Regions from separate parts of the Nonomuraea sp. NPDC048901 genome, predicted to be linked through region 3. Evidence: riboswitches for the same ligand, from Rfam matches in the RefSeq annotation. Region 3 holds a riboswitch; each other region holds the start of a gene.
The links. Region 3 has a riboswitch for cyclic di-AMP ahead of AB0C30_RS46005 (hypothetical protein). Riboswitches for the same ligand answer to the same signal wherever they lie in the genome.
Positions count from the first base shown of each region.

Region 1: linked by a shared signal. The riboswitch ahead of AB0C30_RS18120 (CHAP domain-containing protein) and the one ahead of AB0C30_RS46005 (hypothetical protein) in region 3 are both predicted to bind cyclic di-AMP.
Region 2: linked by a shared signal. The riboswitch ahead of AB0C30_RS35715 (CHAP domain-containing protein) and the one ahead of AB0C30_RS46005 (hypothetical protein) in region 3 are both predicted to bind cyclic di-AMP.

Region 1 covers NZ_JBEZFW010000005.1:102,023-112,485, reverse strand. The annotation lists gene AB0C30_RS18150 (hypothetical protein) at 1-133, opposite strand, end outside; gene AB0C30_RS18145 (hypothetical protein) at 135-632, opposite strand; gene AB0C30_RS18140 (CHAT domain-containing tetratricopeptide repeat protein) at 654-3,470, opposite strand; gene AB0C30_RS18135 (hypothetical protein) at 3,594-5,663, shown strand; gene AB0C30_RS18130 (sigma-70 family RNA polymerase sigma factor) at 5,718-7,013, opposite strand; gene AB0C30_RS18125 (YciI family protein) at 7,100-7,447, opposite strand; cyclic di-AMP (ydaO/yuaA leader) riboswitch at 7,754-7,895, shown strand; gene AB0C30_RS18120 (CHAP domain-containing protein) at 8,082-8,579, shown strand; gene AB0C30_RS18115 (LysE family translocator) at 8,661-9,290, shown strand; gene AB0C30_RS18110 (metallophosphoesterase) at 9,484-10,362, opposite strand; gene AB0C30_RS18105 (methyltransferase domain-containing protein) at 10,434-10,463, opposite strand, start outside.
Region 2 covers NZ_JBEZFW010000012.1:32,073-42,535, reverse strand. The annotation lists gene AB0C30_RS35740 (polysialyltransferase family glycosyltransferase) at 1-611, shown strand, start outside; gene AB0C30_RS35735 (DUF6716 putative glycosyltransferase) at 658-1,818, opposite strand; gene AB0C30_RS35730 (hypothetical protein) at 1,992-2,936, opposite strand; gene AB0C30_RS35725 (aldo/keto reductase) at 3,033-3,860, shown strand; gene AB0C30_RS35720 (Gfo/Idh/MocA family oxidoreductase) at 3,880-4,833, shown strand; cyclic di-AMP (ydaO/yuaA leader) riboswitch at 4,952-5,090, shown strand; gene AB0C30_RS35715 (CHAP domain-containing protein) at 5,103-5,786, shown strand; gene AB0C30_RS35710 (hypothetical protein) at 6,054-6,218, shown strand; gene AB0C30_RS35705 (hypothetical protein) at 6,309-7,043, opposite strand; gene AB0C30_RS35700 (YciI family protein) at 7,684-8,115, shown strand; gene AB0C30_RS35695 (RNA polymerase sigma factor) at 8,225-9,469, shown strand; gene AB0C30_RS35690 (extracellular solute-binding protein) at 9,865-10,463, shown strand, end outside.
Region 3 covers NZ_JBEZFW010000019.1:144,089-154,551, reverse strand. The annotation lists gene AB0C30_RS46045 (nuclear transport factor 2 family protein) at 1-176, opposite strand, end outside; gene AB0C30_RS46040 (glucose 1-dehydrogenase) at 179-991, opposite strand; gene AB0C30_RS46035 (MarR family winged helix-turn-helix transcriptional regulator) at 1,059-1,487, shown strand; gene AB0C30_RS46030 (CDGSH iron-sulfur domain-containing protein) at 1,582-2,238, shown strand; gene AB0C30_RS46025 (aldo/keto reductase) at 2,281-3,138, shown strand; gene AB0C30_RS46020 (PadR family transcriptional regulator) at 3,156-3,692, opposite strand; gene AB0C30_RS46015 (MDR family MFS transporter) at 3,749-5,197, shown strand; gene AB0C30_RS46010 (DUF5302 domain-containing protein) at 5,245-5,445, shown strand; cyclic di-AMP (ydaO/yuaA leader) riboswitch at 5,611-5,745, shown strand; gene AB0C30_RS46005 (hypothetical protein) at 5,926-6,684, shown strand; gene AB0C30_RS46000 (alpha/beta hydrolase) at 6,810-7,655, shown strand; gene AB0C30_RS45995 (hypothetical protein) at 7,771-8,142, opposite strand; gene AB0C30_RS45990 (roadblock/LC7 domain-containing protein) at 8,161-8,535, opposite strand; gene AB0C30_RS45985 (hypothetical protein) at 8,565-9,446, opposite strand; gene AB0C30_RS45980 (roadblock/LC7 domain-containing protein) at 9,450-9,827, opposite strand; gene AB0C30_RS45975 (NAD(P)H-binding protein) at 10,062-10,463, shown strand, end outside.

The sequences.
Region 1 (10,463 bases), on a different contig from region 3:
CCGCTGTGGCCCAGCCCACGCCCGCGACGGCGACCGCCGCCAGGGCGCTCAGGAAGGCCAGCACCGGCAGGAACGTCGTGGTGAGCAACCGGCGGTCGACCACCCCCGACGCCGCTTCGACGAGTCCGCCCATGTCAGGCGCTCCAGTAGGGGACGAAGTCGTGATCCCCGTGCTGGCAGGTGTAGGCGGCCGCCTGACTGAAGCGGCGGAAGGTGTTCGTCGCGCCGCAGGTCTTGCACTGGATGCGGCTGGGGCCCGGCGCGGCCCGCCTGCCGTAAGGCTGCGCGTCGCCGAGCTGCCGTCCGGAGACGAGGCGGGAGGCGGTGTCGCGAACGATCTCCCCTTTGATCGCCTCAGCGCTGAGCACGCCCACGACGTCCTTCCCCCGTACGATCACCAGGCCTGGGCTGCCGGACACCAACGCGTGCAGCAGGTCGGCCGAGTCGAGCACGTCGCCGAACGGAGTGTCCGCCTCGACGACGCAGGCCGGTCCCCGCTTGCCCGCGCCGGTGAGCCCGGCAGGCTCACCGTCCAGCCCGAGCAGGACCGTGAACCCCGGCCCGTTGTCCGCCACCTCCGCGACGGTGAAGTCATTGGTCATCAACTCCTCGACCGCCCGTTGCCGCTCCACACCTTCCCCCTCCTGCCGTGATCAGAGCCAGTCGCCGATCAGCGTGAACGGCGCCCAGTGGTACGGATCGGCGAACGCGGGCACGCCGAGGTCCGGTGCCGCCCCCGCGTCCGTGCCCGTGTCCATGACGAGCGTGGCCTGCAGCATGCCCACCTCCGCGCCCTGCCGCTGCTCCTCGTTCAGGTCGGGGCCGGCGACGAGGTCGCGGAACAGACTGGCCGCCGCGGAGTAGTCGCCCGCCGCCAGGCGCAGCCGCGCCTCCTCCAGCCGGACGGCGGCCAGCGCCCTGGGGTCGCCCGCCAGGCGCAGGCAGGCGCCACGCGCGTAGTCAAGGACGTCGGCGATCGTCCTGTCGCGCAGCCACAGCTGCGCCCTGCGCAGGGCCTCGGCCTTGGGCGAGCCGGCCCGCAACGCCGCGTAGAACTCGCCGAACAGCATGCTGGTCGACAGCTCGTCCACGCGCCACAGGGCGACCAGTGCCGAGGGCGCGCCCGCGTACAGCAGCGCCCTGGTCAGGCCGATCAGCTCGTCTCCTGGGCGGCTCTGGCTCATGCCGGTCTCGCAGGCCGCCAGCGTCACGAGGTCCACGTCGAGCCGGAGCCCGAGGATGTCCGCCGCGGTCAGTCTGCCGCCCGCGAGCTCGATCCCGGACCGCATCGGGTCCTCTCGGTCGAATACGCCGTGAGTCGCGAAGTGGACGATGTCCGGCGCCTGCCCGGGTTCGGCGAACCGGGCCAGCAGGCTCTCGCGGGAGGCATCGCCCGCCGCCAGCACTTCCTGGCCGCCGAGCGTCTGCGACACGGCCAGCGCCTGCTCCCTGGCGAAGGCCAGCGGATGCTCTTCGGGCGGCGCGGCGACGATGAGCGCGCTCGCGCGGCGGGCCTTCCGCTTGGCCTGGCAGTAGCGCAGCACAGAGGCCGACGGCACGAACACGACCGGGTTGCGCTCGATCAGCGGGACGCCCTCGACGAGCACGGCCTGCAGGGGCAGCAGGTGAAGGGAGTCGTGCGGCACCAGGTAGACCACGTCCCCCGGCTCGGCCCACTCGGCCACCGGCGCGAGCAGCCGCACCAGTCGCTCGTCCGCGAGGTGCGCGCCGAGGCCGGCCCTGTCGCGGGCCAGGGTGTCCCCGGCGGCCCCGGCCAGCTCGCGAAGCTCGGCTCGGGTCACGTCCACGGTGACGACCTGCGGCTCCGGCGCGTCGGCCGTCACGCCGAAGACGTACGTCTCGTGGTCGGTCACGTGGTACTCGGCCAGCACCAGACGAGCCATGGCCTCGGTCCCCTCTGGCCCGTCCTGTGAAGGGCCCGGAGTCAGCAGGGCGGTGATGCCGTTCCAGCCGAGGCGTTCTCCCCGGCGCATCGACACGTACTCGGGAGTCAGCTCGGCGAGCTGGTTTTCCAGTTGGTGCAGACGCGACAAGTTCTGCCTGTAGGCCGTCAGCAGCGCCGCGTCCGCCGATCCACCGGACCGCAAGCCCGCCTCCTGCGCACTCAGGAGGCGGCGGGTCTCGGCCTCCTCGGCGAGGATCGTCGCCGGTGCGCCGGGTGGTGCGGCCAGGGCGGTCCAGGCCAGCCTGCGTACGAGCTCCTGACCGCGCGCGGCGTCCGCCCATTCGAGTGCGCCCGCCCTGTCGCCCAGGTGGAGCGAGAGCCGCACCAGCATGCCGGGGGCGTCGAGACGGGACTCGCTGAAGTAGGTGACGGCGTCCGCCTCGTCGAGCAGCGCCCCCCTGGCGTCCCCCATCGCCTCCGCCGCGGCCAGGTAGGCCACGCGCGCCTGCGCGTAGTCCTCCTCCAGCATGCTGATCTCCGCCAGCAGGACGCGCGTCTGATAGACGGTGTGCGGGTCGGCGAGCGTCTCGGCCTCCCGCAGTGCCTCCTGCAGGTGGTGGCGCGCGAGAGGGAGGTCGTCCTGGTCGCGCGCCAGCACTCCCAGGTCGCAGAGGGTGGCCACGACCGCGCGCCGGTAGCCCGCCCCGCGTTGGATGTCCAGCGCCCGTTCATGCACACGGCGGGCCTCGTCGTACTGGCGGGCGAGCTGGAACAGCGACGCTATGGCACCGAGGTCGTCGGATACGCCCAGTTCGGCGCCGATCTCCAAATTGATCGTCAGGGAGGTGGTGAAGCATTCCATGGCCTCGCGGTGCCGCCCGCCCGTGTCCAGCAAACGGCCCACGTTGTGCGTGGCGGCCGCCTCGCCTTCTCTGTCTCCCGCCGCGCGGTAGGCCTCGGCCGCCTGTCTGGCCAGCCGTTCCGCCGGTGCCGGTTCATTGAGCAGCTCGTGGACGAGGCCCAGAGTGAGCAGCGTGTGCCCGAGCAGCGCCGGGTCGGTGCAGTCGCGGGCCGCGGGCTCGATGCCGGCGAGGAGCCCGCGCGCCTCGGTGAGGCGCCCCTGGTCCTTGACCGCGACGGCGAGGTTGACGGCGGCGCGTACGGTGCCCTCGCGTGAACCGGCCCGCCTGAACAGGTCCACGGCCTTCCGGTGGGACTCCTCAGCCGCGCGGAGTTGCCCGAGGTCGCGCTGCATCAGGCCGAGGGTGTCCAGGGTGCTCGCGTACTGCTCCGCCGCCCCGGGGTCATGGCCCAGCAGCTCACAGGCCTGGACCAGCGCCCGCAACGCCTCCTGGCCGCGCCCCGCCTTCAGCAACGCCAGCCCGAGCCACTGCCGCAGCGCGGACCTGACGAGCGGATCGGCGCGCCTGCCGTCGGCGAGCCTGCACGCCTGCCGGTATTCGCGGGCCGCGTCCTGCGGCCGCCCGCGCGCCAGGCGCCGCCGCGCACGGGCAAGGTTGGGCGTCCAGGGGTCGCCGGTCCGGACACGCAAACGCCTTGGCATGGCCCTCCGCGCTGGTTTTTCCGCCGCCACGCAGAAGTTATCCCCACCGGATCGCTCTGAGAAGGGCGAGATACGCATTCGTGATCGGGCGTGAACAGCGGCGTTCGCGGGGAAATCCCTCCAGTGGGTGACAAGCGGGCGTTACCTGATCATGGCCTGCTGATCCGGCCGCCGGGGCGGGCCGACCGGGTGTCAGCGTGGGCACGGCGGGTCGCCTGCGTGACGCCTGCCGCGCTCGGCGTGTGGGCGGCGGCCCGCACGGGCGGGGGCGCCGCCTGGCTGCCCCTGCTGGCCGGGCTGCTGGTCAGCGGGCACGTGGCGGGCAGGATGACGGCCTGGCGCGGCCTGGTCCGCAAGCGGGCTCGGCTGCGGCGCTGGGGAGAGATCATCGTGCTCGCGGCCGGCACGCTGCTGGTCTTCTCCCCTGCCGGAGAGTGGCTGGCCTCGGCCTGGGCGACGACGGCCTGGGCCACGGCGTTCAACGGGGTGTTCCTGGTGGCCGCCGTGCTGCTGCTGCAGGTCGGGGTCGGCACCTTCCGTGCCGTGGCCAGGCCGCCGAAACCCTTGCGGGCCCCGCTGGCGCTCTGCTCGGTGCTGGCGACCGTGCTGCTGCGTTACGCGTGGACGCCGTTCCTGCTGGCGTACGTGGCGCACCCCGACCCCCGGCTGGCCGTGCCCGCGCTCGCCCTGTGCCTGGTGGAGACGGTCGAGACGCTCCACAGGATCGCTGTCGGCACTCCCCAGGCACAACACTCGGACGTACAGGTGATCACGGCCGTGAATCTCGGTGAGTGGCTCTACGACGGTTTCCTGACCCGCCGCCGCAGGCCCGACTACGCGTTGATCTCCGCGCTGCTGCTGGACGCGCGGCTCACCGTCGGCTCCGTGTCCGCCGAGGCGGCGCTGCGCCGTGTCGAGCTGGCCGAGCTCGCTTTGGACCTGGTCGACGAGGAGGTCGTGCCGCGGACCACCCGGCGGCTGGCACGGCACCAGGAGATCCAGCGCACCTGCTGTCTGTGGCTGCGGGCGGAGATCTACCAGTATCTCGGGCTGGAGGACGAGGTGCTGGCCACCTGGCGGGAGTGCGCCCGCCGCTTCTCCGCCCTGGGCCTGCCGCGGATGGCGGCCCAGGCCCGGCACACTGCCTGGAGCCGCCTGATCACCAGGCACGGTCTCGGCTCGGTGGACCTGGATCACGAGCTTCTCTCGCCGGATGACAGCCCGTACCTGCGTAGAAACGCGCTCTTGGGCCTGGCGGTGATCACGCAGCAGCGCGGCGACGAGGAGGGCGCACGCCGGCTGGAGGCGCGGGCCATGGCGATCCGCCGCAGCGGAATCCGGGAGCGGCTGGCCTGGGGACAGGAGCAGGCGCTCACGTTCAACACCCATCCCTTCGCGCTGCTGATGGGCGTGCGCGGGCACACGAACCTGGACAAGCAGCTGCGCTCGTGGCTGTCCCGGCGCACTCCCGCGCCCTTCCCCGCTTGGGGCAACCCCATCCGCGACCTCGCGCTGCGCGCCGACGATCTCGTGACTGAAGGCCGCCCCGCCGAGGCCGCCGCGCTCTTCACCGAAGCCGCGCTGCGCGCCCGCGCGGCCGGGCAGGTGACATGGGAGATGAACGCGCTGACGGGACTGTCCCAGCTCGCCAGGTCCGTGGGCGACATGGAGGTGGCCAGGGACAGCCTGCTTGAGGCGGTGCGCTCGGCGGAGGACGTGCGCGGGCGCGCCCTCAGCCCTGATCTGCGGATCAGCGCGGGCGGCTCGATCAGCGGCCTGTACGACCTGGGCGTGTGGCTGTTCGCCTCGGCCACGCCGCAGGCACTCGGGGACGGCGGCACCGCGGTCACCGCCTGGCAGTTCTCCGAGCTGGGCCGCTCCAGGGTCTTCCTCGAACTGCTCGGCGAGCGGCTGCCGCCGCCCGCCGAGGGATCCGCCGCCGAGCGTGAGGCGTATGACACCTATGTCCGGCTCCGTGACCTGTCGGACCTCGAGAGCCCCGGCGCGGCCCAGGCCGTGCGGAAGGCCCACGACGAGTGGCACGCGGCGTGCGCCGAACTCGCCGCGCAGGGCGGCGCCGCAGGCGAGTACGCCGCCCTCCGGCTCGGGCGCCCGATCGAGTACGACGAGCTGCGCCGCCTGCTGGGCACGGTCGGCGAGGTCGTGCCCGCGGACACGAACACCGATAAGTGAAGGCGGCATCAGCCGCGGTCAGGGATGACCGCGCCGTCGTTGTCGCGGGCCTCGTCATCGCCCAACCGGCCGAGGTAGTACGCCGAGACGTAGGACAAGCGAGGTCCTGCCCGGATCATGATCAGTTAGACGCCCGGTGAGGAAGGCCCGCTCAACCTCGTTGTCGGTCAGCTCCAGCGCCTGCCGGTACGCGGTCGCCGCCTCGTCCGTACGGCCGAGGCGCCGGAGCAGGTCCGCCTTGATCGCCGGCAGGTACTGGTACCGGGAGAGCCGGCCATCCTGCTCCAGCGCCTCGACCAGGGCCAGTGCGGTCGCCGGTCCTTTGGCCATCGACACGGGCACGGTCCGATTCAGCGCGACCACCGGTGAGGGCCAGAGGGCCAGCAGTCTGTCGTAGAGTGCCACGATCTGTGCCCAGTCCGTCTGCTCGTACGACGGTGCCTCGGCGTACAGGGAGGCGATCGCCGCCTGCAGCAGGTAGCGCCCGGCGCGGCCACCGCGCAGGCCGGCCACGATCAGCTCGTGCGCCTCGGCCAGCGCGCCGCGGTCCCACCGGGAGCGGTCCTGCTCCTCAAGGCGCAGCAGCCGGCCGTCAGCGTCCGTCCGGGTCGCGCGCCGGGCGTCGGTGACCACGAGCAGTGCCAGCAGCCCTCGTACCTCTGGCTCATCGGGCATGAGCTCTCGCAGCGCGCGGGCCAGGTGCAGCGCGCGGTCGGCCAGGTCGGCGCGCACGAGCGCGGGGCCCGAGGGGGCCGTGTGCCCGGCGGTGAACAGCAGGTGGAGCACGCCGAGTACGGCTGCCAGCCGGTCCGGCAGCTCCGCCGGGCGCGGCACCCGGTAGGGGATGCGGGCGACGGAGATCTTCTTCTTCGCCCGGGTGATGCGGGCGGCCATCGTCTGTTCCGACACCAGCAGTGCCCGGGCGATGTCCGGGGTCGGCAGCCCGCACACCAGCCGCAGCGTGAGCGCGAGCTGCGCCTCCTGCGCGAGCGCGGGATGACAGCAGGTGAAGATGAGCCGCAGCCGTTCGTCGGGTACGGCATCCTCCAGTTCCACCGCGTCCGCCTCATCACGGTCCGCCGGCCTGCGCGGAGCGAGCTCGTCGGACTCCACCAGCAGTGGCAGCTTCGACCGGAAGGTCCGCTCGCGGCGGATCGCGTCCATCGCCCGGCGCTTGGCCGCGGTGGTGAGCCACGCCGCGGGGTTGGCGGGGATACCGTCGCGTTCCCAGGCCGACAGTGCCGCGGCGTACGCCTCCTGTACGCACTCCTCGGCCAGGTCCAGGTCCTGCGCGACGCGCACGGTCGCGGCGAGCACGAAAGCCCACTCGCGCCGATGCGCGTCAGCCACCGCCTGACCCGCGTCCGCCCGTCCCGCCTCCGTTTGGCCCGCCTCCGTTTGGCTCGCGTCGGTTTGGCCCGCGTCCGCCGCGGCCGTCATCGGGCGGTGGGCGCGATGCCGCCCGCGACGGGGCGCACCTCGACGCCGCCACGGCCCCACTGGACGGCGGGGTTGCGACGCGCCAGGTCCAGGGCGGCGTCCAGGTCGGGGGCCTCGATGACGCAGACGCCGGCGATGACTTCCTTGGCGTCGATGAAGGGCCCGTCGGTGACCACGTCGCCGCGCAACGAGGTGGCGGTGTCGGCGGACCGCAGCGCGTAGGCCGCGATCATGGCGCCGGAGTCGACGAGGTCGTCGGCGTGCCGCTGGCTCGCCGCCTGCTGCTCGGGGGTGTAGTCGCCGGCTCCGGCGTTGTCGAAGATGAGGATCGCGTACTGGGGCATGAGGGTCTCCTTGGCCGTCTGTCCGGTCGGTACGCCTCTACGTCGGACGGGCGAGGCGAATTCGACAGACCGTACGCGAACCTTTTCCAGACGCGCCCTGGCGCGACTTCAACAAGACACCCCCGCTACTTGACGGATCGACGAGCCGGCCGGGCTGGGCATGGCGATTTCATGGCGATGGAATTACCCAGGTCAGGGGTGCGTTGTACCCATCTGTGCGCCTGGCCTAGACAGTGAGTATCCCTCTGGCCGCGCCGCCAAAGTCCGAGTACGGACGTCATACCCATCGCATGCATCACAGGCAATCACCTGTGACCGCTGAACCCGCCTGTGCGCGGGACCGGGGACCCATGTCTCGATCGGGGCTAATCGGCACGTCAACGTGCCGTAGGGCAGCTTCCACGCCCGAGCCCGTCAGCTAACCCGGTAAGCGGAATGGAAGCAAGGAGTAATCACCATTATCCGCACCCCCAAGATCAGCTATGCCAAGATCGCGCTCGGCGCGACCCTCACCGCCGCCGCCCTCGGCGCCCACACCGCGGCGAACGCCGCCACCGCCTCCACAGGGCACACCCCCACCGCGGCTCAGGCCGCCCCCGCCTCCGCGCAGGGCGGCAGGAACGGCGAGGCCCAGGTGAACGTCACCGCCCAGCAGGTCCTGAACCTGGCCAAGGCCCAGGTCGGCACGTCCGAGGACGCCAACGGCGGCGGCACCAAGTTCCAGAAGTGGTACATGAACTCGGCCCGCGCCGCCGAGACCGTCCAGCGTGACGGCGGCAGCAGGCAGGACTACCTGAACGCCGCCTGGTGCTCGATGTTCGTCTCCTGGGTCGGCGAGGAGACCGGCGCCCGCTCCCAGGTCGGCTGGGACGCCTACACCGTCGCCCACGCCAAGTGGTTCGCCGCCAACCAGCGCTGGGGCACCGTGGCCAAGCCCGGCGCCGTGGTCTTCTACTCCTGGAGCGGCAGCAAGGACCTGAGCTCCATCAGCCACGTCGGCTTCGTGGTCAAGGACAACGGCGACGGCACGATCTCCACGATCGAGGGCAACACCGGCAACGGCAAGGTCGAGCAGCGTGTCCGTCCCACCTCCCAGGTCGTCGGCTACGGCTACCCGCACTACGCCGCCTGACAGCTGGCCTGGCGCCTCTGGCACCCCCCGAGCGGCGTCCCCGAAGCGGTGCGCCGACACTGGAGGTGGAAAGATCATCGCATGCCGATCGATCCGCACCTGCTCGCCGTTTTCACGGCGACCACCATCGTCGCTCTGATCACCCCCGGACCCGACATGCTGTTCGTCCTGGGATGCGGTCTGCGGGGTGGGCCCCGCGCCGGGCTGCTGGCCACGGCCGGCGTGATCACGGGTGACGCGTTGTACGTCGCCGCGGCCGCCGCCGGGCTCGCCGTGCTGCTGACGACGTTCCCGGTCGTCTTCACGGTGCTACGGTTCGCCGGCGCCGCGTACCTGATCTACCTCGGCGTCCAGATGATCCGCAACCGCAAGAACGGCCAGGCCGACGATCCGGCCAGCCGCGGAATGTCCGGTCGGCGGGCCTTCCTCAACGGCGTGGTCTCCTCCATGGCCAATCCGCAGACGTTCACGTTCATGGTCGCCTTCCTGCCCCAGTTCATCGATCCCGCGGCGGGGCCGGTCTGGCTGCAGTTCGCCGTCCTCGGCGCCGTCCTGATCGTCCTGGAGTTCCTGGCCGACGCGACGGTCGGCGTGCTGGCCGGGCGGATCGGCGGCTGGCTGCGCGGCCGCCAGGCGGTGCGCCGCCGGATCGACGCCGCGACCGGGAGCGTGTTCATCGGTCTGGGCGTCACCCTCGCGGCCGAACGCTGACCGGCCGCGGCCCGGTCAGCGGAGGAACGCGGCTCGCCGCCTCGGTTTCCGACGGGCGACCCGTCTCGCCGGACGGGCTCGTCGGCGCGGTGTGGGGAGACGAGCCGCCGAATCGAGAAGTGCGGGTGCAGTGAGCGGCGGCTGCGCAAGCTCCCTGCGCGCCTGGTCGTCCATCTCCTGATCGCGCCGTGCTTCAGGAGTGGACTGCGATGAGTTCGGCGAGGTCCAACGCGTCCCCGCTGATACCGGCCAGCCAATCATCTTGTACGTACTCGAAGTCACCGGTTTCGGTGTCGAGCAGGCCGATGCTCCCAGCTGTCACCCGTTGTTCGGGGTTGATGGGCTCCGGCTCCCACTTGGTGGTCTTGGGCCGCACCAACTGGGCGAGCGCGTAGGAGGTCGTGCGGCCGTAGCGGCGGGGGCCGTTGGGGTGGTGGTAGTGGCCGCTGACGTGCAGGCGCGGGTGCAGGTGCTCGATGAGTGCGGTCAGCTTCGCCGAGCCCTGTACGTTCCCGCGCCGGTCGCGTGAGATCCCGTACGGGCCGTCATGAGTCACCAGGACGTCCACGTCACCCGGTCTGACCGCCATCAGCCGCGCGTACGCGCTCTCGTCCAGATCCATCTTCCCCGGAACCTCGATAAGCCCCAGGAACGCCACGCGCTGCCCGGCGACCTCAACCACGTTCCCGCAGGCGACATGGAGGTAGGCGCCGAGGGGATCCACCGGCACGACCTCGGCGCCCGCCGCGTCGTGCAAGGATGCCAGCCAGTCGTGATCCTCGTGGTTGCCGCTGACGAACAGCACACCGGGGACCCGCCCGAGAGCCGAGCGCACCCCCTCGGCGAAGGCCGGCGACGGATCGAGCAGCCGGAAGAAGTCCCCCTGAGCGGGATGATCCCGGCCGAACCGACGGCTGGCCTCGTCCCACCGATCGAACGACGGGTAGGCGCCCAGATCGCCGACCTGGATCACGGCGTCGAGCCGGAGCTCCCGTCGCTTCCGCAGCGCCACGACCGCACCCAGCGCGTGCAGCACACAACCATGGACATCACCCAAGAAAGCGATCTTCATCGCCTGCCGACCTTTCGCGAAAGCCATCCGGACATGGCCCAGCACCGGTCGAGCGGCGCAACGATGCGGTGTCAACCACCGGCCCTGAACCGGTGACTCAC
Region 2 (10,463 bases), on a different contig from region 3:
CCGCGCTGGAGATCGTCACGCCGGAGGAGGAGGCGGCGCTGCACGAGACGATGCTGCGCGGCCTGGTCGCCCGGGGCTACTCGACCGTCGTGTTCAAGCCGCACCCGGCGGCCGGGCGCCGGCACGCGCAGCTGCTCAGGGCCGCCGCCGAGCCGCTGGACGTGCGGCTGCTGGTCGCCGGGGAGAGCGTCCCGGCCGAGGTGTGCTTCCCGGCGCTCCGGCCCGAGCTGGTCGTGGGCTGCTTCTCGACCGGCCTGATCACGGCCGGGCGCTACTTCGGGCTGCCGGTGGCCTCGTACGGGACCGATCTGGTGCTGGAGCGGCTGGCCCCGTACGAGAACAGCAACCGGGTGCCCGTCACGATCGTCGACGCGCTGCTGCCCCGCATGTCGGCGGACGGCACGATCGAGCCGGCGCCGCGCGGCTACCTTCGGGAGCTGGTGCGGGCCGTGGGTTACTGCATGCAGGCCGAGACCTATCCGGAGCTGCGGCCGGTGGACTTCGACTTCGACCCGCGCTACTTCAAGCGCAAGCGCCTGGAGACGCTCGGGCTGACGGCCAAGCCCACGGCGCTGACGCGGCTGCGCCGCAAGATCCGCTCCGCGATCTGAACGAGCGGCGCCCCCGGAGGACAGCGTCCTCCGGGGGGCAACGACTTCAGGACAGCGCCCGCAGATAGCGGCGCATCCGCCGCTTGGCCCGGTAGCCGACGCGCAGCATGGTGGGCGGCACGTCCAGGCGCATCCTGGCCCGTCGGCGGGCGGCGGCGTGCTCCGGCCCGTCGAGCAGCGACCTGGCCGGGACCCGCGGGCCGCCGGCCACCAGCCCGCCCAGCAGCGCGGCCCAGTCGTTGCGCTCCGCCGGGTGGAAGTAGTTGGCCGCGCACCACCTGGCGTCGGCGGCGCGGAAGCCGCCGCCGGCCAGCTCGTCGAGCGTGCCCAGCAGCCCGCTGTCCTCGAACACCAGGTTGATCATCTCCGCGCTCACGCCGAAGTCGCTCAGCACCAGCAGCGGCACGTCCTGCGCGATGGCCTCCAGCGCCGCCGTCGAGCTGACGGTCACGAACCCGGCCGCCTGAGCCAGCTGGTCGTGCATCGAACCCACCTCGAACGCCACCCGCCCCGGCTCGCCGAGCTCGCGCCAGAGCCGCTGGTAGTGGAAGCGCTCGTTGTGCGTCTGCCGCTCGTCCTCCAGCGCGCGCAGCTTCACCACCACGTCCAGGTCCGGGCGGCGGGCGGCCAGCTCGGCCAGGGACAGCAGGATGCGTTCGCGATCCTCACGCTCACGCGGCACCTTGGCCTGGGTGGCGAACACCACGCGGTTCCCGCCGCCGCGCACGGCCCGCGGGCGCAGGAACGGCAGCCGGGCCAGCCCGACCGCCCCTCCCCCGCCGAGCTGGGCGGCGATCCCGCCGAACTCGGCCACTTCCCGCTCGCTGTGCACCACGAACAGGTCGCACCCGCTGCGGAACAGCCACGCCTTCTCCGTCGCGGGCACCGAGATGCCCGGCAGCCCGGTCACGAACACCGGCCGCGGCCGCAGCCCGGCGAACGCCTCGGCCACCAGTACGTCGACGACCGGCCCCGTACAGGCCACGATGATCGCGTCCGGCCGCGTCCGCTCCGCCAGACGCCGCACCGCCCGCGCCGGCATCAGCGGCGGCGCGGGACGCCCGCCCACGGCGGCGGCGATCTGCTCGGGCGAGGGCGCGATCGGCGTGCGCACCACCGCGAGGTCCGTCTCGCAGCCGGGCGGCAGGTCTTCCAGCAGGCAGGACGCCCACTTCAGGTACGAGTCGGAGTCGGCCACGGCCAGCACTCTCAAGTGGTCACTCCAGTCAAATACGGGCAGACGCCCAGTCGTATGGGTTGAACGCCGGTCTTGACCGGCCGTTCCAGTCACGTACGGAGCAAGCCGGTCACCCGGCGACTCCGTCAGCTGCGGGATGAGCCGGTCACCCGGCGACTCCCATCAGCGGCGAGATAAGCCGATCATCCGGCCACTCCGGTCAGATGGGAGCGCAGGTCGGGGGCCGCCCTGCTGGTCCACCAGTCGTCCGGCACGTCCACCGCCTCGACCGCGACGCCGCGCGGGCCGAGCAGCACGCGCAGCGAGGTGATCGCGGTGGACGGCAGGCTGAGCACCCGCTGGCCGGGATCGAGACCGCGCAGCGTCAGCTCAGCGGGTACGCCGGCGTCGTGCACGGTGATCTCGGGCCGCTCGCGGATGACCGCCACGTCAGCGGGGTCCTCGCGGCGGTGCGGGAAGTAGGCGAGCGGCTCCTCGGCGGCCCGCTCCATCAGCCAGCTCAGGTAGCGGTCCCGGTGGACCAGTCCGTTCCTGACCAGGGAGGTGCCGAGCACGACGGTCCGCTCGGCCGGTCCCGGCCCGCTCAGCGGCTGCTCGCGCAGCCAGCCGAAGTCGTGGCGGACCAGGTCGACGCCCGCCGCGCGGACGGCCGCCGCCAGCTCGTCGGTCACCGGCAGCGCGGTGAAGACCGACACCCGGCTCGCGCGCAGCCTGATCGCCGCCGCCAGCCCCAGGGCCGCGCGCAGCTTTCCCGGGTGGGCCCGCGCCCGTAACAGCGGTTTGTACGGCCCTTCGGCTAGCAGAGACAGCAACCGGAGCGTGGCCAGCCCGTCATCGACGATCACGATGCGGCCCGGATGGGAGACGAGCCAGCGCAGCTGAACCCGGCCGGAGAAGGCGTCGCCGACGGCGTGCGGGGAGCGCGGCATGCGCTCGCGCGGCTCGGCCAGCTCCAGCCCCTCGGGCAGAGCCAGACCGGACAGCTCCCGGCGAGTGGCTTTGAGCGCTCGCAGCCCGGCACGCGGCACGACGACCGTGGCAGGCCCGAGCAGTCCAGCGCGGTGCGCCTCTATGGCGCACAGCATCTGAAGCGGGGACTCCACCCAGGCCGACGCCTGTTTGCCCACTCTGTTACCCCCGCGGGGTGATAGCCCGATCACGACCGCTTCAAGCTAGCCCGGCCGCCTTAAGCCGCCAGAAACGGGACATGAACAATGGGACCCATGAACTCGCTACTACTCAACAGCGACGGCGTGCAGGTGCCGCAGCTCGGGTTCGGCGTCTGGCAGGTGCCGAGCGACGAGGCCGAACAGGTCGTGACGGCCGCTCTGGAGACCGGTTACCGCCACATCGACACCGCCAGCGCGTACGGGAACGAGGAGGGCGTCGGCCGGGCCGTACGCGCCTCGGGGATCCCGCGCGAGAAGCTGTTCGTCACCACCAAGCTCTTCAACAACGACCACGAGCGGGCGGAGGAGGCGTTCGACGAGAGCCTGTCCCGGCTCGGTCTCGACTACGTGGACCTGTACCTGATCCACTGGCCGGTGCCGTCCCGGAACAAGTATCTGCAGGCCTGGCGCGGCCTGGAGAAGATCTACCGTCAGGGACGGGCCAAGGCGATCGGTGTGTCCAATTTCACCATCGAGACCCTCACCCGGGTCATCGACGAGGCCGACATCGTTCCGTCCATCAACCAGATCGAGCTGCACCCGTACTTCCAGCAGCGCGCGCTGCGGGAGTTCCACGAGGCCAACGGCATCCTCACGGAGGCGTGGAGCCCGCTGGGGCAGGGCAAGGGCCTGCTCGGCGACCCGGCGCTGGCCGTGCTGGCGGAGAAGCACGGCAAGACGCCGGCCCAGATCGTGCTGCGCTGGCACATCCAGCTGGGCAATGTGACGATCCCCAAGTCGGTCACGCCCGCGCGGATCAAGGAGAACTCCGAGGTGTTCGACTTCGTCCTCGACACCGAGGACATGGCGGCCATAGGCGCCCTGACCAAGCAGGACGGCCGGATCGGGCCCGACCCGGAGACTTTCAGCTGGATGGGGTAAGTCCCTAGGATCTTCCCCCATGAAGGATCTCGCATGGGGCATAGCGGCCACGGGTGTCATCGCTGCAAGGGTCGGGGCGGTCATCGCCGCTGAGCCGGGAATGCGGGTGGCCGCCGTCGGTTCGCGCGACCTCGGCCGCGCGCGGGCGCTGGCCTCGGAACTGGGCGCCGAGTCGGCGTACGGCTCGTACGCGGAGCTGTGCGCCGACCCCGGCGTCGACGCGATCTACGTGGCGACCCCGCACGCCCAGCACCTGGAGGTCGCCGAGGCGGCGATCGCGGCGGGCAAGGCGGTGCTGTGCGAGAAGCCGCTCGCCGCGTCCGTCGCCGACGCCGAGCGGATGGTCCAGCTCGCCCGCGATGCCGGGGTGTTCCTGATGGAAGCCATGTGGACCCGGTTCAATCCGCTCATTCAGCGGGTGGCCGGCGATCCCCGGTTCGGGGAGATCCGCTCGGTCCAGGCGTCGTTCGGCTTCAAGGCTCCCTACGACCCCGCGCACCGGCTGTGGGCGCCGGAGCTGGGCGGCGGGGCGCTGCTCGACCTGGGCGTCTACTCGTTCGGGCTGGCGCAGCTGCTGCTCGGGATGCCCTCACGGATGCACGTCACGGGCTCGCTGGCGCCCTCGGGGGTGGACGCGGAGGCGGGCGGGGTGCTGGTCTATCCGGGCGGCAGGCGGGCCCTGGTGGAGTGCTCGCTGCTGGGCCCGTACGCGAACGACGCCCTCGTGGTGGGCACCGACATGCGCGCCCACATCAAGGCGCCGTTCTGGGCGCCGGAGCGGGTCGTGCTGAGCGGGCCGTCGATGGAGACGGAGGAGTTCGTGCTCGATCCGGCGGACAACGGATACGCCGGCGAGGTGCGCGAGGTACGGGACGCCATGGCCGAAGGCAGGACCGAATCCGCGATCATGCCACTTGACGAAAGCCTTGCCATGATGGGGCTTCTGGCCGACGCGAGGGAGCAGCTCTCTTAGCTGGCGATTTATCCATTTGTAAGACCCTTGCCACTTGCATTACCTTTGTGGTCATATGAGGCATACGTCCGGTTTGTCCGTTCGTTGCCAGACCATCGCACAAAGGCATCACAGGACCGTCCTGTGACCGCTGAATCCGCCTCGCGCGGAACCGGGGACCCACCGTCCTTTGGGGTGTATCGGCACGTCACGTGCCGTAGGACAGCTTCCACGTCCGAACCCGTCAGCTAACCCGGTAAGCGGCATGGAAGCAAGGAGTTACCCCCTCGATGGCCAAGTCCCATCTTTTTCGCGCCACCAAGTCGACCTTCGCTCACGTCGTCCTCGGCGTGAGCGTCGCGGCCGCCGCCTTCGCCGGCCAGTCCGCCGCCCACGCGGACACCGCCACCGCCCACGCTGCCGCGGCCCCGGCACACGCCGCCGCCGCGAAGAGCCACCCGGAGAGCGAGGTCAAGGCCAAGGCCACGGTCTCGCGGGTTCTGGCGCTAGCCAAGGCCCAGGTCGGCACCACTGAGAACGCCTACGGTGGCGGCACCAAGTTCCAGAAGTGGTACATGAACTCCCCGCGCGCCCTGGAGACCCTCAGACGCGACGGCGGCACCCGCGCGGACTACCTGAACGCCGCCTGGTGCTCGATGTTCGTCTCGTGGGTCGGCGAGCAGTCCGGCGCGCGCAGCATGATCGGCTGGGACGCCTACACGGTCGAGCACGCGAAGTGGTTCGCCAACAACAACCACTGGGGCACGACCCCGAAGCCGGGCGCCGTGGTGTTCTTCTCGTGGGGCGGCAGCAAGAGCCTGGACGACATCGAGCACGTCGGCTTCGTCGTCAAGGACAACCACGACGGCACAATCTCCACGATCGAGGGCAACACAGGCAACGGCAGCGTCCAGCAGCGCGTCCGGCCGACGTCCCAGGTGGTCGGCTACGGCTACCCGAACTACGGGGCCTGACGACTTCCTGATCGAGGGCTCTCCTGCCGACGAGCGCGCGTCCTACTGGACGCGCGCTCGTCGGCGTCCTACTCTCCCGTACCGGCGTCTTACTCTCACGTACCGGCTGCCGAAAAGCCCACCACGTTGGGCTGAACAGCGCATGGCTGCCTTATCTGCCCATCCGACCGCAACCCCCCAAGTTTGGGGATGTCACGGGCCTGCCGTCACCTCGGACACTGACGGTGGCCGGACAGCGAGCCGGTTCTCGATACTGGAGGAGGGGACATGTCACCGACGACGCAGCAGGACAACTGGCGCTTCTGTAACAAGTGCTACACCCTTTGGTGGAATGGCCGCCCCGACAACGGACACTGCCCCGCGGGCGGCGCCCACGAGGGACACGGCAGTTGGAACTTCTACCTCCCGGCGAACCCCGCCGAGCACATCTGACGCAAGACCGGACCCCCGGCCGATCTCCCCGCGACGCCACGGCTTCGCGGGGAGATCGGCGTTGGACGACGCTTTCGGCGATCCGGCGAGTCAGCCCAGTTGCTGGGCGTTCAGGCCGGTGAGGCGTTCGTAGGCGGGGCTTTCGCCTGGGTAGACGACCTGGATGTCGATGGGAAGGGCTGTCCCAGGATCGACGCTGTGCCCGCCGCCTTCGGGGGAGCCGAGCAGGACGGCGCCGTCGCTGCCGTCGCGGAAGATCTCGCCCCAGAAGGTGTCGACGAAGCTCTTGGACAGCAAGGTTCCCTCCGGCAGGCCGCCGAAGCCCACGGCCCATTTCATGACGCGGGTGTCCTCGGCGTGCATCGTGAGCCGGTAGGAGTAGATGTGGCCCGAGCCTTCCGCCCAGTGGCCTCGCAACTCCTGGTCGACGCGCAGGTTCCCCACGAAGCGGGCCGCCAGCGCGGACTGGGCCTGGTCGTTCCAGGAGCCGTTCGGGCTCTCGGCCATGGGGATGTCCGACAACCTCGCGATCGAGGCTCCCCGCTCCACCGGCAGTGAGTGTCCCTGCTGGTTGGCGGCCGAGAAGAGCGCGTTGTCCTCGACGGTGTTGTTGACGACGGCGCTCACCCCATCACCGCTGTGGTCGAACCCGTACTCGGAGAAGTCGTTGGCATGCGCGCCCATCGGAATGGCCAGGATTTTGTCGCCACGCCCCGGGGTCTGGCCCGCGTTGAAGTTATTGGCCCGATAGAGACAGAAGTGCCCCTCGGGACACGCATCGGCCCCCTGGCCGTAGATCAGCTTTGGTTCCTTGTCGTCGCTCATCGCGCTCCCTAACCGTTGACGGTCGGCGCGGCTGCCCTGGTGGCAGCCGCCGGGTTCTGCGGACCATGGTTGTCTCGGGTGCCGTTCGAGGACGTAGCCCAGAACATCGTGACGACGGAAACGGCGCAGAAGCCCAACAGATACGGTATGCGCCGTAATAGCTACTCTGTGTATTGACACGCGAGGTTCGCCGCCGACTATCTGCAGCCCCTGGAGTCAGGACTCGAACAGCCCGCAAGTCACCCGACTTCCGCCTGCTGCCTGCGGCGGCGGTCGCCTTCGTGGTCCTGATCGGCTCCGGCGTGCCCGCCCGCGCGGCGGACGCCTCCGCCATGACGGCACCGTCCTGCGGCAGGGCAGGACACTGGCCATCTATACGCTCCCGTACTACCGCAAGAACTGGCGAGAAGCGGACTACGGCGGATCCCAAGCCCGGATCACGGCCAGGAGGATGTCCGGGTCCTCGCTGGAACGTAAGATCGCCGGTCCTTACCGCTGGCGGGCTGAAGGCGCCGGTCTTGGTTCGCGGTGCCGATGACGCTGCGACGTCTCCTGGTGAAGAATTTCTGCTCACGTGTCGATTCGGGGCCTTGACCGTTCGACGCGTTCGTGAGAGTGAAGGAGGCGGATCGTGAAGTTCATGATCGTAGGGAAGGCGAACGAGGCGACCGAGGCCGGCGAACTGCCCAGCCAGGAACTCGTCGACGCGATGGGCGCCTACAACGAGAGCCTGGCCAAGGCGGGGGTGCTGCTGGCCGCCGAAGGGCTGTACCCCAGCTCCCACGGTGCGCGGATCGCCTACACCAAGGATGGCAAGGCGACGGTGCTCGACGGGCCGTTCGCCGAGGCCAAGGAGCTGATCGCCGGGTTCTGGCTGATCCAGGTCAAGTCCCGGGAGGAGGCCATCGAATGGGCGCTGCGGGTGCCGGTTCCCGGTGGGCATGAGGGGGTCGGGCTGGATGTCTGGCAGGTGTTCGACGCCGCCGACCTGCCGGACGGGTCGATGACCCCCGAGGAGGCCGAACGCGAGGCGGCATTGCGCGAGCGCCTGACGGGTTCCGCCGAACAATAGAAGCCGCTTCCCGCCCGCGAGCCCAACTCTCCGTTGGGGGCCCGAATCGCCCACCAGGCTCCGGTCCCGGCTTGCGGGAGCTGGGGCGGGCTGGTCTTATGGCCAGGTGATGGCTTCCGATACGCATCGGGCGATCGAGACGGTCTGGCGAATGGAGGCGGCGCGGCTCATCGCCGGCCTGACCGGGCTGGTGCACGACCTCGGCCTGGCCGAGGAGCTGGCCCAGGACGCCCTGGTCGCGGCGCTGGAGCAGTGGCCGGAGTCGGGGGTGCCGGGCAATCCCGGCGCCTGGCTCATGACCGTCTCCAAACGCCGCGCCATCGACCTGCTGCGCCGTCAGGAACGCTACGCGCGCAAGCTGACCGAGATGGGCCGCGAGCTGTCGGAGGAGCCGGGTGCCGACGAGGAGCTGCCCGGCACCGATGAGATCGAGGACGACCTGCTGCGGCTGGTGTTCACGGCGTGTCATCCGGTGCTGTCCACGGAGGCCCGGGTGGCGCTCACGCTGCGGGTGCTCGGCGGGCTGAGCACCGACGAGATCGCCAGGGCGTTCCTGGTCCCTGAGCCGACGGTGGCGCAGCGGATCGTCCGGGCCAAGCGGACGCTGGCCGACAAGCAGGTGCCGTTCGAGGTGCCGCAGGGTGAGGAGCTGGCCGGACGCCTGTCGTCGGTCCTGGAGGTCATCTACTTGATCTTCAACGAGGGCTACTCGGCCACGGCCGGTGACGACTGGATGCGGCCCGGTCTCTGCGAGGACGCGCTGCGGCTCGGCCGGGTGCTGGCCGAGCTGATGCCCAAGGAGCCCGAAGTGCACGGCCTGGTCGCGTTGATGGAGATCCAGGCGTCGCGCGCGGCCGCCCGGGTGGGACCGTCCGGCGAGCCGATCCTGCTGCTGGAGCAGAACCGGGGCCGCTGGGACCGCCTGCTGATCCGCCGTGGCCTGGACGCGCTCCAGCGGGCCGAGGATCTCGACGGCGACCTGGGCCCGTACGTGCTGCAGGCCGCCATCGCCGCCTGTCACGCCAGGGCGCTCACCCCCGAGGAGACCGACTGGCGGGCCATCGCCACCCTCTACGAGGCGCTGGCGCGGATGTCGCGCTCCCCGGTAGTCGAGCTCAACCGGGCGGTCGCGCTCGCCATGGCGTACGGTCCGGCGGTCGGGCTCGAACTGGTGGACCAGCTCGTCGACGAACCGGCGCTGAAGGGCTACCACCTGCTGCCGAGCGTACGCGGGGATCTGCTGGTCAAGCTGGGGCGACAGGGTGAGGCGCGCGCCGAGTTCGAACGGGCGGCGGCCATGACCCGCAACGCCCGCGAGCGCACCCTGCTGCGAGAGCGCGCCGCCACCTGCTGATCCCTGTCGCCCGCTGATCCCTGTCGCCTGCTGATCGCCGCCAACGCGCCGTACGGACGCCTCAGCAGTCGCGACCGCGAGCCCGACTGCGCTCGTGACCACGGGCGTGACCACGAGAAAAGCCCGCAGTGTGTGGGCGACATGCCCAGAAAGCAAACACAAACGAGTCCCTTGTGATGGGAGCGCTCCCAAACGGCTCTTTGCGTCGTAAGTCACCAAAAATCCCCTTTCAGAATGAGAAATCGCACCATTGGTAACGGTTGCGTTTCAGCGCATTGACGGGCACAGGCCATAAGTGCACCCTTTGTGGGAGCGCTCCCAAGGATTTCCCACCGCGGCCCGGAGCGTGTGTCGCGGTGCACCTCCCCACCCATTCACCCGAGAAGGGGTCCACCATGTTGAACCGCAAGCGTCGCGGCGGTCTCGCCGCGGCTTCCGCCCTGGCGGCGGCGGCCCTGACCGTCGCATCCTGCGGCTCCGGCGGCACTCCGGCGGCCAGCAACGCACCCGCGTCCTCGTCGGCCGCCGAACCGGTCACGATCCGGGTGCAGACTTTCGGCGGCGGCTCGAACTTCGGCTACAAGAACGCCATCACGAAGTGGAACGCCGAGCACAAGGACATCCAGATCAAGGAAGAGCACCTGACCGACCAGTTCGAGCAGCAGTACTGGCCGCAGATGATCCAGTGGCTGCAGGCGGGCAACGGCGCGGGCGACGTGGTCGGCATCGACGAAGGTGGCATGGGCCTGGCCAAGGCGCACCCGGAGTGGTGGGCGGACCTGAAGGAATTCGGCCTGGACTCCCGCAAGGCGGACTTCCCCGCCTGGAAGTGGGAGAACGGCCTCACCGCCGACGGCAAGCTGTTCGGCCTGGGCACCGACATCGGCGGTATGAGCATCTGCTACCGCTCGGATCTGTTCAAGAAGGCCGGACTGCCCTCCGAGCGCGACAAGGTCAGCGCCCTGTGGCCCGATTGGGACGCCTTCATGAAGGT
Region 3 (10,463 bases):
ACCATGCCGCCACCGCGGTAGCGCGCCAGCCACTGGTCCTTGTTCAGGATGAAGCCGAGCGGCCCCACCAGGGTGAAGTCGGGCACGGCGAGCGCGTCGAGCGCTGCGGTGTCGCCGCGGCGCTCGGCCTCCATCCACTGCCTGCTGAGTTCGTCGAGTCGCTGGTCGATGGTCATGATCAGATCTCCTGTCTCTCCATAGGCTGGCCCTGGCGGTACATGCGCGGGGGCTTGTTGCCCGCCGCCTGCCCGCCGTCGATGGGCAAGGTCACTCCGGTGATGAACGACGACTGGTCGGAGCAGAGCCACACGACCGCCGCGGCCACCTCTTCCGACCGGCCGATGCGCCGCATGGGCGTCGACAGCCCGGCCAGGCGCTGCGCCTCCTCGCCCGCCGCCTCCAGGTGATGGGTGAGGATCGGGCCGGGGGCGACCACGTTGACCCTGATGCCCTGGTCGGCGTAGTCGAGCGCGGCCACCTTCGTCAGTCCGATGATCCCGGCCTTGCCCGCCACGTACGCGCTCAGGCCCGAGTGGCCCTGGAGCCCGGCGAGCGAGGCCATGTTGACGATCGACCCGCCACCCGAGGCGAGCATGGCCCGGATCTGGTACTTCATGCCGAGGAAGGTGCCGCGCACGTTCGTGCGAATGCCCCGGTCGAACTCGTCGGGATCGATGTCGGCCAGCGGCGCGGGCATCGGCCCGTCGGTGGCGTTGTTGAAGGCCGCGTCCAGCCGGCCGAAGGTTTCCAGCGCCCGCTGGACCAGCCGCTCGCTCGACGCCGCGTCACCGACGTCAAGGGATACGGCCAGCGCTTGCCCGCCGTCGAAGCGGATGTCCGCGGCGACCTGTTCGACCGCCTGCGTGTCGCGGGCGCCGAGCACCACGGCGGCGCCGGCCTGGGCCAGGGCGCGAGCGGTGACGGCACCGATGCCGCGGCTGGCCCCCGCCACGACCGCGACCTTGCCATTGAGGGAAGGGTTTGGCTGCATGCCCTTGACGATAGATATCGAAGCATTAGATGTCAAACGATTAGATGTCACTGCTAAACTTGGCGGCATGATGCCACCCTTCCGGCCACCGATCGGCCTGCTGCTCACCAACACCGCCAGGACCGTGAGCCGGGCCTTCGACGACGCGCTCGCCTCCGTCGGCGGGTCGGCCCCGGTCTGGCAGATCCTCATCTCGATCAAGTCCCGGCAACTGGGCAACCAGCGCGAGCTCGCCGAGGCGGTGGGCATCCAGGGGGCGACGCTGACCCACCACCTCAACGCGATGGAGAGCGGCGGCCTGCTGACCCGCCGCCGGGACCCCGCCAACCGGCGCGTCCACGTGGTCGAGCTGACCGAGGAGGGGGAGCGGTTGTTCCACCGGCTGCGTGAGGTGGCGATGGCCTTCGACACCCGCCTGCGCGTGGGCCTCAGCGAGGAGCAGACCGCCTCGTTCGAGGAGATTCTCGCCCAGCTGGCGCAGAACATCCGCGACTAGACAGGCGGCCAGACCGGCCTCGGCCTGCGGGTTTCGGCCGATGCCTGCCGGGAAGCATGGTCCACGGCCCCCCGCCCGCGGGAGGTGGAGACGTATGCGCATCGAGGTGACGCCTGACGGTCCCTACGTGGTGACCGGATCGGTCCCCATGGCCAGGCAGGTCATCGGCGGCGACGCGATGGGCCAGTCGACGAAGTGGGTCCAGGGCGAGGAATATCCGGTCGCGGAGTCGTACGAGCTCTGCCGCTGCGGCCGTTCGCAGAACAAGCCCTACTGCGACGGCAGCCACGAGCGGGTCCGGTTCGACGGCACGGAGACCGCCTCGCAGCGGTCATACCTGGGGCAGGCGGAGGAGCAGGCCGGGCCCGAGCTGGCGCTCACCGACGCGCCCGCGTTCTGTGCCTTCGCCCGCTTCTGCGATGCGGACGGGCAGGTATGGAAGCTCCTCAAGATCCCCGGACAGGGCGAGACCGCCGCGCGACAGGCCGCGCACTGCCCGTCGGGCCGGCTCACCGCCTGGGCGTCTCGCGCGCCGATCGAGCCCGAGTTGCCGCCGTCCATCGGCATCGTCGAGGACGAGGTGGCGGGCGTGGGCGGGCCGATCTGGGTACGCGGCGGCATTCCGGTCACCTCGGCCGACGGCCAGGACTACGAGGTACGCAACCGGGTCACGCTCTGCAGGTGCGGAAGCTCGAGGAACAAGCCGTTCTGCGATGGCTCGCACGTGACCATCCGCTTTGCCGGCGCCTGACCCCGGTTCGACCTGACTCCGCGGCATGAGGAGGATGGGTTCATGAACACACGATCTATTGGCCAGGCCCATGTCGGCGCCATCGGGCTCGGCGCCATGCCCATGTCCGTAGCGGGGCACATGCCCGACGAAGCCCAGTCGATCAAGACCATCCACGCGGCGCTCGACGCGGGAGTCACCCTCATCGACACCGCCGACGCCTACACACCGTCGGCCGACCAGGTGGGTCACAACGAGCGGATCGTGGCCAAGGCCCTGGCGAGCTGGAGCGGCGACACCGGCGACGTGCTCGTGGCCACCAAGGGCGGCCACACTCGCATAGAGGGTGGCGGGTGGCAGGTCAATGGCCGGCCGGACTACCTGGCCGAGGCGTGCGAGCGCTCCTTGAAGGCGCTGGGGGTGGAGGCGATCGGGCTCTATCAGCATCACCGGCCCGACCCCGCCGTGCCGTACGAGGAGACGCTCGGCGGCCTGCGCGACCTGCTCGACGCGGGGAAGATCCGGATGGCGGGCATCTCCAACGCCAATCCGGAGCAGATCAGGCTCGCCCACGAGATCCTGGGCGGGCGGCTGGCCAGTGTGCAGAACGAGTACTCGCCGAAGTTCCGGACCAGCGAGCCGGAGATCGACGTGTGCGCGGAGCTCGGGGTGGCGTTCCTGCCGTGGTCGCCGCTGGGCGGCATCAGCTCGGCGTCCGAGCTCGGCGGCAAGCACACGGCGTTCGGCACGGTGGCGGCGGCGCGGGGCGTGTCGCCGCAGCAGGTCTGCCTGGCCTGGGAGCTGGCGCGCAGCCCGGTGGTGATCCCCATCCCGGGGGCCAGCAGGCCGGAGAGCATCATCGACTCGGCCGCCGCGGCCGACCTCGTCCTCACCGCCGAGGAGCTGTCCCTGCTTTCTTAGCTGGACGCTTCTTAGATCTATAGCAAGTGGGCTGGGGCCGGCTGGTCGGCCGGCTCCAGCCCGCGCAGCTCGGCCAGGGTCTCATCGGCCCAGGCGAGCGCCGAACGGCCCTGTGTGAGGCCGAGGTTGAGCGCGTACCGGCCGAGCCTCGATCCGTCCTCGGGTTTGCACTCCAGGACGGCCAGCCGCTGCTGGAACCCCGCCCTGATGCGCTCGACCACCGCGATGGCCGACTCCCTGTCGAGCAGCGGAAGCAGGAACGCCTGGAGGGCCACCTCGCTGCGTATCGCACCGACCGGTTCGTGCTCGACCAGCCAGGAGCGCACCTGCTCCGCGCCCTCGGGCGTGATCGCGTACATCTTCCGTCCGCGCGCCCCCTCCGACTCGACCGCCACCAGCCCGTCGGCGGCCATCTTCACCAGCTCCGGGTAGATCTGCGTGTGCCCGGCCTGCCAGACGTGATTGAGCGACCGCTCGAAGGATTTCGCCAGGTCGTAGCCGCTGGCCGGCCCCTTGGCGTCGAGGAGCCCGAGCAGCGCGATCCGTAGGGACATGTCGGCAAGCATAGCAAAGGGTTGACATGTCAATCCTTACATGTCACTCTCCACACGTGAATACTGACACGAAGCGCAGAGGCGATGGCCTCCTGCTGGTCGCCGTGCTCGGCGGCATGTTCTTAGGAATGCTCGACCAGACGATCGTCGGTACGGCCCTGCCGCGGATCATCACGGAACTGGGCGGCGTCGATCTCTACACCTGGGTCGTCACGGCCTACCTGCTGACCTCGACCGTGACCGTGCCCCTCTATGGAAGGCTGTCGGACCAGCACGGCAGGAAGCCGCTGCTGCTGATCGGCATGTCCGTGTTCCTCCTGGGGTCGGCGCTATGCGGGGTGGCGCAGGACATGACGCAGCTCATCCTGTTCCGCGCGTTGCAGGGCTTGGGCGCGGGCGCGCTGCTGCCGCTGTCGATCGCCCTGGTGCTCGAACTGTTCCCGCCGGAGAAGGGCGGAGCCCGGGTGCAGGGCGCGATGGGCGGAGTGATGGCGCTCAGCTACCTCGCCGGGCCGTTCCTGGGCGGGCTCTTCACCGACCACGCGAGCTGGCGCTGGGCCTTTTATGTGAACGTGCCGATCGGCCTGGTGCTGATCGCGATCATCGTGCTGCGCCTGCCGCGCCGGCCGGGACATGGCGGCGGGCGGCCCGACTACCTGGGAATCGGGGTCTTCACAGTTGGCATTAGCTCGCTGCTCATCGGCCTGACCGAGAAGGGGCTCGACGGCCACACCTGGACCAGCGTGCCGGTGATCGGGCCGATCGCGCTGGCTCTGGTGTCGCTCGTGGTGTTCGTGGTGGTGGAGATGCGGGCCGAGGCGCCCATCATGCCCCTGCACCTGTTTCGGAACCGTACGTACACGCTGGTCAACGTGACCTCCTTCTTCACCGCCTTCTGCATGTTCGCCGGCGTGGTGTTCCTGCCGCGCTACTTCCAGGAGGCGCTCGGCGCCAGCGCCACCGAGTCGGGGCTGCGGATCTACCCGCTGACCCTGGCCATGGTGGTGGGCAGCATGGTCGTGGGCGCGCTGATCAGCCGGACGCGCGTCTACAAGCCGTGGCTGGTGGCGGCGCCGTTCCTGCTGGTCGTGGGCACGCTGTTGTGCGCCGGTCTGACGCTGGACACGCCGCCCTGGGTGCTCGTCGGGTGGATGGCGCTGATCGGCCTCGGCATGGGCCCGATGCTCTCCGGCCTGACCGTGGCCGTGTCGAACTCGGTGCCGCCCCAGTACATGGGTACGGCCTCGGCCAACCTGACGTTCTTCCGCCAGATCGGCGGCTCGGTCGCCCTGGCCCTGGCCGGCACCGCCTACACCTCCGTCATCGCCACCGAGGCGCCGCTGCACGGACTGGCCGCCGCGCACGCCTCGGCCGCGGCCCTGGTCATCCCCTCGCTGGGGGTCGCGGGCGCCCTCGTGGCGCTGGTCGCCCTGATCGCCATGCCCGGTGTGCGGATCGACCGGGAAACCCCACAGCCCAAGGTCGAGGCCAGTTTCGCGTCCTGAGCGCCGTCATGCGAAGCTGTCCTTGTCCCCAACACCAGGAGGTCCTCATGGCGGAAACACCGGAGCCGGAAGTCGACGAAACTCCCGAGGACGAGATGAAGCGCAAGTTCCGCGAGGCGCTGGAGCGCAAGCGTAACCAGCATGCTGACTCGAGCGCGGGTGGCAGGGGCAACGACCCTTCCAAGATTCACGGCGCTCACGGGCCCGCCGCCAGCAAGCGTTCTTTCAGGCGGAAGAGCGGCGGTTGACCTGAGCTTTTCTGGGGGTACGGCATGCCGTACCCCCCTTTTTTCTTGACCCTCTAGGTAGATCTTCGCCCGTTTCATGGGCTTATGTTTGCCTTTGTCCGGTTCGGTACCTATAGTTCATGGAGTTACCAGCCGGTGACTTTGGGGCTTCAACAGGGGAGTACCAACCGGCAGGCGCCGAATCCCGCTCGCGGGAACCGGGGAACCAACGTTCCTTAGGGGTGAATCCGACCTCGGTCGGTAGGGCATCTCCACGTCCGAACCCGTCAGCTAACCCGGTAGGCGAGATGGAGAGGACACCTACCGCATGCGTAACCCCCGCGTCGTGCCGCCAGCCCGCGTGTTGTCGTCCGCAGACTGACCGGCGCCTTCCCCCCGCTCTTCCACGCTCCGCGTAGCGACCGTTTGGCGTCTTGCCCGGCTACGCCCACCTTTCACGAGCGCGATCCCCTTTTCCCGTATAAAGGACTTCACTGCTTCATGTCTGTTCGCTCTGCTATGCTCACCGCCGCCCTCGTAGGCGCGATCTCCATCAGCGCAGGCACCGCCGCACACGCCGACACCGGCAACGACAAGAAGGTCCTGCTCAAGGGCAAGACCACCGCGTCCTACTTCTGGGACGACTCCTCCGGCCGCGCCGGGGACACCGGGCTGCCGGCCAGCGGCAAGCCCATGCAGAAGGGGCTCGCCGCCAGCCCGAGCTGGCCGCTCATGACCGAGGGTTACGTCGTCTACAAGGGCAAGAAGATGCCCTTCTTCGTCGGCGACCGCGGTCCGGGCGTGCCGTCCTCCAGCGGCGTCATGCTCGACCTCGACGCCAAGACTTTCGCCGCCCTGACCGGTGGCCGCTTCAACTCCAGCACGCTGGGCGTGGACGGCAACGGTGGCGCGGGCCACATCAAGATCGACTACGTCATCACCAAGTGGGGTAGCGGTCCGGGCAAGAAGAACTACCCGCAGCCCTTCTCGACCGGTGCGTACGCCGTCGTGGACCGCAACCCCGCCAAGCCCCCGAAGATCGTGGCCGAGGGCGACAAGCCCGCCGCGGTCAAGCCCGCTCCCGCCAAGGCCGTGCCGGTGGCCGCCAAGAAGGCCGACAAGGCTGAGGAGAAGGTCGCTGACAAGAAGGTCGTCGAATCGAACGCCATCGGTGGCGCCGCCGCGGCGGTCGCGCTGGCGATGTTCGGCGGTGGCGTGACGGTCGGCCGCGACCGGATCCGCAAGCTCGTCCGGCGCTGACAACCGTCAGGTCCGAAGACGGTTTTGCTGACGGCCGTCAGGTCCGGAGCCGACGGCCTTGATGGTCGTCGGTTTCGGAGCCGGCGGTCTTTGCGTCGCGGGAAACAGAATGTCATTCTGACCTCGTGACCACGCTTGCAGCCGCGAACGGCATCGAGATCGCGTACGAGACCTTCGGCTCACCCGGCGGACGTCCCCTGCTCCTCATCATGGGGCTCGGCGCCCAGCTCATCCACTGGGACGACGAGCTCTGCGAGCTCCTGGCGGAGCAGGGCCATCACGTTGTCAGATTCGACAACCGTGACTCCGGACTCTCCACACACCTGCACGACGAGGGCGTTCCCACACTGGGGACGTCCTCTTCGTATCTGCTGGACGACATGGCCGACGACGCGGCCGGGCTGATGGACGTCCTCGGCTGGCCCGCCGCCCACGTCGTGGGCGCCTCGATGGGCGGCATGATCGCCCAGACGCTCGCCATCCGGCACCCCGAGCGGGTCCTGACCCTTACCTCGATCATGTCGACGCCCGGCCCGGACGTGGCCCCGCCCACGCCGGAGGCCAGCGCGGTGCTGCTCGCCGCGCCCCCGACTGATCGGGACGCCGTGCTCGCCCAGTCCTTGAGGACCTGGGCGGTGATCGGCTCGCCCGGCTTCGACATGGACCGGGAACGCATCCTCCGGCTGTCCGGCCAGGCGTACGACCGGTGCTTCGACCCGCCGGGCACGACCCGGCAGCTGGCCGCGATCATGGCCTCCGGCGACCGCACGGAGCAGCTCGGCACGCTGGGGATCCCCGCCCTGGTCATCCACGGCGAGGCCGACCGGCTCGTCCCGGTCGCCGCCGGCCACGCCACGGCGGCGGCGATTCCAGGCGCCACGCTGCTGACGTTCCCCGGCATGGGCCACGACCTGCCCCGGCCGCTCTGGCCGGACATCGTCGGCGCCATCACCAAGCTCACCACGAGCTGACGCACCAGGAATCAGGCCGGTCAGGGATCAGGCTGTTCAGGGACCAGGCTGTTCAGGGATCGGTGGAGGTCGGTGGCTCGTGTCCGCCGCGCCCGGACGCGAGCCACCGGATCTCTCAGACCTCCAGCTTCTCCTCGATCCCGCGGAGCTGGTGCCGGGCCAGGGCCAGGTTGGCCCGCGCCCGGTCCAGGGCGAGATAGAGGAAGAGCCCCTTGCCGCCGCGGCCGGTGATCGGCCGGATGATGTGGTACTGGCCGCCGAGCGTGATCAGGATGTCCTCGATGGAGTCCTTGAGCCCCAGCGAGTCCATCGTGCGCAGCTTGGCCTTGACCACCTCCGTGTTCCCCGCCGCGGCGACCTGGAGATCCAGGTCCTTGGAGCCGCCGAGCGCCCCCAGCGCCATGCCGCTGCCGTGATCGACGATCACCGCGCCGAGCGAGCCGTCGATCGTCATCATCTCCTTGAGAGAGACGTCCATGCTGGCCATGCCTTCCTCCGTTCAAGCTCAGTGAATCCGTGCTGAGATGGCGGCCACGCTGGCCGCCGTCTTGCGCCCCTCCAGCCGGAGCAGCCCGAGATTGGTGCCGGGCTCAGCCAGGACTGCGAGGACGATGGTGGGGCCCGCCGCGTAGAAGGCGGCGAAGCCGGCGGTGCCGGAGATGAGCGTCTCCTCCAGTACGCCCTGGCCGGTCATGATCGTCATTCGCCTGCTCAGCGCGAGCAGCGCCGCGGACAGCGCGGCGACCTGCTCGCCACTGTCGTCGGCGTTGTCGCAGGCGATGCTCATGCCGTCAACCGTGCAGGCGACGCTCCCGCTGATGTCCGGAGTGCGCTCGCGCAGGAGAACCATCTCCCTGAGCACCTCTTCACGCAGCTCCACCGGTGGCCTCCTTTGCGGGCGGGGGAACCTCATGTCAGCTCCTCCAGCGCCTTCTTCAGGCGCATCAGCAGGGCCAGGTCCGTGGGGTCCGCCGTGACCGGCGGGCCGAGCGGCAGGCCCGGGGTGCGGGGATCGTGCGGCGGCCGTTGGCCGGCGGCCACGCGCCCCCGCTGCGGCAGCGCCCCCTGCCCGTCTCCGGCGGTCTTCGCCCTGTGCTCACCGGTCTTCGTCGCGCTCTCTTCCGGGGCGCGCGTGGTGGTGGTCGGCTCCACGGGCGGTGCCAGCAGCCCGGCCGCCGCCATCCTCCGTACGGCCAGCAGCACCGAATAGCCGGACCTGCCGATCCGCTTGGCCAGGTCGAGCGGTGTCGCCTCGGCCCCGGCCCCGGTGAGGACCTCCCACTGGACCGAGTCCAGAGTCACCCCGCTGCCCGGCAGCCACTGCGCCGGCCGTACCGGAGCCGTGTCCAGCTGCGCGGACGGCCAGATCTGCGCGAGATAGGCGCGGCGGCGCGCGCACTCCCGCAGCAGGCCCGCCACGTCGAAGAACCACTGCCCGCCCAGCCAGTGCTGCTCGCCCGGCCGGAATTTCGGCCGCGACCCGCCGGCCGGCAGCAGGAAGAACGCGGCGTCCAGGACGGCCCCGAGCACGCAGTACTGCAGCTCGCCCAGCGTGACGGGCCCCTCCTCCAGCAGGCGCGCGCAGCCCCCGTCGGCCTGCAGCCTGCGCAGCGCCGTCTCCGGCAGCCGCCCGCGCGCCGCCAGCAGCCGCTCGACGCCGGGGGTCTGGGCGCACTCCATGTACGTGACCCGGCCCTCGCTGAGGAAGATCGTCCCGGCCCGGCCCACGCGGAGGGCGCCCGTGGCCCGTTCACGGGCTAGACCGGTCAGAAGCGTGTCCAGCGGTGCCATGGCTCAGGTGAGCAATTGGCGGGAGATGTTCAGCAGGCGGTATCGCGCCAGGGCGAGATTCGACCGTTCCAGGTCGAGGCGCAGGTAAATGACGAGCGGCCCCTCGAATACCGTTTCGAGGAATCTCAGTAAATGATGGCCTTTGTCGGTAGTGACCAGCATGTCGTCGATCCGGACAGTTTCGCCGGGGCAGGAGCGGGCCAGGCCGTCCATGGTCGCGCGCAGTGTCTCGGTCAGGGCGGCGGCGGAGCTCTCGGCGTCCACGCCCTGCGGCGGTCCGCTGATGGCCACGGCCATGCCGCTCGTCTGGTCCACCAGCATCGCGTCCAACGCCCCTGGTATCGCCATGACCTCGGTCAGGCAGTCATCCAGTCCCAGCACGTGACCCTCCCACGCCGTCATGAGGACTGGGACAGCGTAGGAGCGGCGGATGACGGCCGGGTGATCGGATAAAGCGAGATATGTATGAGGTTAAAGATGTCTACGGCCAAGGTGGAGAAAAACCTAACCGCGACGGAGATTTCCTGATTAGGGGTATTGCTTGCGACATTTAAGAGTATTGCTCACATTATTCTCGGCCCAGCTCGCCAGTATCCAATGGATACTCTGGAGAATATGAAGATTCTTCTCTTTGGCGCGACCGGTATGGTCGGTCAGCGCATCGCCGCCGAGCTGGCGGCCCGCGGCCACGAGGTGACCGGTGTCAGCAGGTCGGGACCGGTCAAGGGAGATGTGCGCGACGCCGCCACGCTGGGCCGCGGCCATGACGCCGTGATCTGCGCGATCGCTCCGCCCCGCGACGGGAGCGAGCCCGAGGGGCCGTTCCTCGACGCCCATCGCGCCCTCATCGACGGCGTCCGCGCCGCCGGGGTCGGGCGGCTCGTCGTCGTCGGCGGCGCCGGCGGCCTGGAGGTGGCGCCCGGTGTCGACCTGGTCGACACGCCCGGCTTCCCGGACATGTACAAGAAGGAAGCGCTGGCCCAGCGGAGCGCTCTCGGCCTCTACCGCGAGGTCGAC